DNA from 2 places in the Streptomyces sp. NPDC046335 genome. Region 1 is predicted to be linked to the other one. Evidence: riboswitches for the same ligand, from Rfam matches in the RefSeq annotation. Region 1 holds a riboswitch; the other holds the start of a gene.
The links. A riboswitch is a leader RNA that binds a small molecule or an ion and turns the genes downstream of it on or off. The one in region 1 is predicted to bind glycine.
Positions count from the first base shown of each region.

Region 2: another riboswitch for glycine. It lies ahead of gcvT (glycine cleavage system aminomethyltransferase GcvT); the one in region 1 lies ahead of gcvP (aminomethyl-transferring glycine dehydrogenase).

Region 1 covers NZ_JBVJFF010000030.1:10,025-12,409, forward strand. The annotation lists gene ACZ6JY_RS40150 (DNA polymerase IV) at 1-225, shown strand, start outside; gene ACZ6JY_RS40155 (PRC-barrel domain-containing protein) at 265-642, opposite strand; glycine riboswitch at 794-892, shown strand; gene gcvP (aminomethyl-transferring glycine dehydrogenase) at 1,092-2,385, shown strand, end outside.
Region 2 covers NZ_JBVJFF010000011.1:279,574-281,958, forward strand. The annotation lists gene ACZ6JY_RS27325 (AAA family ATPase) at 1-485, opposite strand, end outside; glycine riboswitch at 691-810, shown strand; glycine riboswitch at 811-923, shown strand; gene gcvT (glycine cleavage system aminomethyltransferase GcvT) at 959-2,083, shown strand; gene gcvH (glycine cleavage system protein GcvH) at 2,184-2,385, shown strand, end outside.

The DNA of each region.
Region 1 (2,385 bases):
GAGCCGCCGGTGGAGCGCCGCTGGACGGCCGGTCACGATGTGCGGCACGCCGAGTACGGACACGGCTGGGTGCAGGGCAGTGGCCTCGGCCGGGTGACGGTGCGCTTCGAGACGCCGCAGTCGGAGCCGGGCCGCGTGCGCACGTTCAGGACGGACGACCCGAAACTGGAGCCGGCGGAGCCGCTGCCGCTGGTGGACGGGGGGCCGCTGGTGGATGAGGGGTGACGACCGAAGGCCGGCCGGCGGGCTTGCCGGGGGAGGCGGTCAGGCTGGGTCCTGGTCTGCCACCTGGCCGAAATCGCGGTCCGGAGGCGGAGCGAGCGGAGCTGTCGTGTCCAGGCCGTAGTGGTGGTAGAGCTGGACCTCCTGCGCCGGGGAGAGGTGGCGGCCGACGCCGAAGTCGGGGGCGTCCTTGATCAGGGCGCGGTCGAAGGGGATGCGGAGGGTGCCGTCGCCGACGAGCTCGCTCGGCTCCAGCGGGACGAAGGCGTCGCGGCTGAACAGGCCGGTGCGTATCGCCGCCCACTCCGGGGCGCCGGTGGCGTCGTCGAGGTAGATTTCGTCGATCGTGCCGATTTTCGCCCCGTTCCGGTCGAACGCCTTGCGGCCGATCAGGTTGCGCGGATCGATGTCGGTTCGCACGGGCCCTCCAGCTGGTCGCGGGGTGACGGACACCGGGATATGGGGACAACTCATCATTGTTCGTTCGTACTCACTACGAAAGAGCACTTCGAGGCAGGCGGCCACTCGAGGGATCGGCCATGGTCCTCGCTGGTAGGCTGGCGACGGCTGCTGATCCCGTGCGGGAGAGCTCTCCGGACCGCAAGTCCGGAGGCGCCGAAGGAGCAAATCCTCCCCGGAATCTCTCAGGCACCCGTACCGCACGGACGAGGTCACTCTGGAAAGCAGGGCGGGCGTCGGGCGGGCACGCCCGGGACCCTCCCTCACCGACGGTGAAAGCCGGTCGGCGTCTTCGCAGGTCGAGGGTGTCGCCGGTGAAGCTCTCAGGTTGAGATGACAGAGGGGGAGGCCGTCCGGGTACCCGCGTCGAGGTACCCCTCGTAGGTCGTGCAGACCAGGAGGCCTCCGCAATGACTGCCACCCATATCCCGCTCGCCGCACTGGAGCAGGGCATCCCCTTCGAGCAGCGGCACATAGGGCCCGACGCCGCGGCACAGGCCAAGATGCTCGCCCAGGTCGGGTACGGCTCGCTGGACGACCTCACGGCCGCCGCGGTGCCGGATGTGATCAAGAACGCCGAGGCGCTCGACCTGCCCGGCGCCCGCAGCGAGGCCGAGGTCCTCGCCGAACTGCGTTCGCTCGCGGACCGCAACCAGGTCCTGGACTCCATGATCGGCCTCGGGTACTACGGGACGTTCACGCCGCCGGTGATCCTGCGGAACGTGATGGAGAACCCCGCCTGGTACACCGCCTACACGCCGTACCAGCCCGAGATCTCGCAGGGGCGCCTGGAGGCGCTGCTGAACTTCCAGACCATGGTCGCCGAGCTGACCGGCCTGCCCACCTCCGGCGCCTCCCTCCTCGACGAGGGCACCGCCGCCGCCGAGGCCATGGCCCTCTCGCGGCGCATGGGCAAGGTCAAGAACGGCGTGTACGTGGTCGACGCGGACGCGCTGCCGCAGACCATCGCCGTCATCCAGACGCGCGCCGAGCCGGCCGGCGTCGAGATCGTCGTCGCCGACCTGAGCGACGGCATCCCGGCCGAGGTCGCCGAGCGCGGCATCGTGGGCCTGCTGGTGCAGTACCCGGGCGCCTCCGGTGCCGTCCGCGACATCAAGCCGCTGATCGACCGGGCGCACGAGCTCGGCGCGGTCGTCACCGTCGCCGCCGACCTGCTCGCCCTGACGCTGCTCACCTCGCCCGGCGATCTTGGCGCCGACATCGCCGTCGGCACGACCCAGCGCTTCGGCGTCCCCATGGGCTTCGGCGGTCCGCACGCCGGTTACATGGCGGTGCGCGAGAACTTCGCGCGCAGCCTGCCGGGGCGCCTGGTGGGCGTCTCGGTCGACGTCGACGGCAACAAGGCCTACCGGCTCGCGCTCCAGACCCGTGAGCAGCACATCCGCCGCGAGAAGGCCACCAGCAACATCTGTACCGCCCAGGTGCTGCTCGCCGTCATGGCCGGGATGTACGCGGTGTACCACGGGCCCGAGGGCCTGAAGTCCATCGCGCGCCGCACCCACCGGTATGCCACGCTGCTCGCCGCCGGCCTCACCGGCGGCGGTTACGAGGTCGTCCACGGCGCCTACTTCGACACCATCACGGTGCGGGCGCCCGGCAAGGCCGCGGAACTGGTCGCCGCCGCCCGCGAGGCCGGCGCCAACATCCACCTCGTCGACGCCGACCACGTCTCCCTGGCCTGCG
Region 2 (2,385 bases), on a different contig from region 1:
CGCTCGCGCTGGCCCTCCAGCGCGGTGTCCGCGGGCACGTCGAGGAGGAGCAGGTGCAGCGTCCTGCCGCGCCGCGCCGCCTCGCGGGCCAGCCAGCGGCGCACCCAGGTCTGGGTACCGCAGTCGTGCACGACGACGCTGACCCCCGAGCGCAGGGTGCGGCGCAGTCCCGCGTAGTGCGCGAGGCGGACGAGGGGGCGGTACACCGCGTACGGGAGGTGGCGCGGCATCCGCGCCGCCCAGCGGTCGCGGGTGTCCTGGGAGTCGACGCGCGGGCCGGTGACGGCCTGCCGCATCAGCGTCGACTTTCCGCCACCGGGCAGCCCGGAGACGACGACCAGGTCGCCCTCGTCGAAGGTGAGGCGGTGCGGGCTGTGTCCCGCCCGCTGCCGCAGGTCCCGGACGACGGCCACCGGAAGCAGCGGTACGCAGCTCTCCCGCGGCGGGGCGGCGGCCTGCCCCGGCAGTGCCACCCCCGTGGTCATGGCATAGCCACTGATCCTGCTGCGCACCGTGATCGGCCTCCCCGTAGCTGTCACGTACTGCTTTCCCCGGCAAGTGTAAAGAGAAGGTAATGCGGCACAAGGGCGCCCAGGTCCGAGGTGCCCCGAAAAGGGGGCGTCCAGGGCCACGGGTCCCCCTCGCGGGAGTCGCGTGCAATGATGTGCCCGCAACTCCATACCGGCCGTTTGAATCCGCGCGGGAGAGTTCCCAGCAGCCGTCGTACGACGTTGTGCGTATGACGTTCTGGGGCGCCGAAGGAGCAAGTCCCTCCCTTGAATCTCTCAGGCCCCGTACCGCGCGGGCGAGGCACATCTGAAAAGCGGACCGTCTCCACGGTCCCACCCAAGGTGCAAGCCGGACGTCCCTCAGTCGGGGCGCTCGCGGCGAACCTCTCAGGTTCCGATGACAGATGGGGAGGATCGACCTCGCCCGTCATGCCCTGGGAGTTCCCTTCATGAGCACTGCCCCCCGTCTCACCGCCCTCGATGCCGTGCATCGAGCGCTCGGCGCGACCATGACCGACTTCGCGGGCTGGGACATGCCGCTGCGGTACGCCAGCGAGCGCGACGAGCACAACGCCGTCCGCACCAAGGCCGGCCTCTTCGACCTCTCCCACATGGGCGAGATCACGGTCACCGGCCCCGAGGCCGTCGACTTCCTGAACTTCTCGCTGGTCGGCAACATCGGCTCCGTCGGTGTCGGCCGCGCCCGCTACACGATGATCGTCGCCGAGGACGGCGGCATCCTGGACGACCTGATCGTCTACCGCCTCGGCGAGACCGAGTACATGGTCGTCGCCAACGCCTCCAACGCCGGGACCGTCCTCGACGAGCTGTCCGGCCGGGTGGCCGGATTCGACGCGGAGGTCCGCGACGACCACGACGCGTACGCGCTGCTCGCCGTCCAGGGCCCCGAGTCCCCCGGCATCCTGAAGTCACTCACCGACGCGGACCTGGACAACCTGAAGTACTACGCGGGCCTGCCCGGCACCGTCGCGGGTGTCCCGGCGCTGATCGCCCGTACGGGTTACACCGGCGAGGACGGCTTCGAGCTCTTCGTCGCTCCCGGTGACGCGGAGAAGCTGTGGGGCGCGCTGATGGAGGCGGGCACGCCCGTCGGCATGGTGCCCGCGGGCCTCTCCTGCCGCGACACCCTGCGCCTTGAGGCGGGCATGCCGCTGTACGGGCACGAGCTGACCGCCGGTCTCACGCCGTTCGACGCCGGGCTCGGCCGGGTCGTGAAGTTCGAGAAGACCTCGCAGTCGGAGAACTTCCTGGGCCGCGCCGCCCTCGCGGCCGCCGCCGAGCGCGCCGAGACCGCCCCGCCGCGCAAGCTGGTCGGTCTGGTCGCCGAGGGCCGCCGGGTGCCGCGCGCGGGCTTCCCCGTGGTCGCCGACGGCAAGGTCATCGGCGAGGTCACCTCCGGCGCCCCGTCGCCGACGCTGGGCAAGCCGATCGCCATGGCCTACGTCGACGCCGAGCACGCCGCCCCCGGGACGCGGGGTGTGGGCGTGGACATCCGCGGCACCCACGAGCCGTACGAGGTCGTGGCGCTGCCGTTCTACAAGCGCCAGAAGTGACACTCGGTGCGCGGGGCCACGGCTCCGTAGCGCCGTGAGTGACCCCACGCACACCGTCCCCGTTCCGCAGCACCCACCCGCGTACAGGAGAATTCAGGACATGAGCAACCCCCAGCAGCTGCGTTACAGCAAGGAGCACGAGTGGCTGTCGGCCGCCGAGGAGGGCGTGTCGACCATCGGCATCACGGAGCACGCGGCCAACGCGCTCGGTGACGTCGTCTTCGTGCAGCTTCCGGAGGTCGGCGACACGGTGACCGCGGGCGAGACCTGCGGCGAGCTGGAGTCGACCAAGTCGGTCAGCG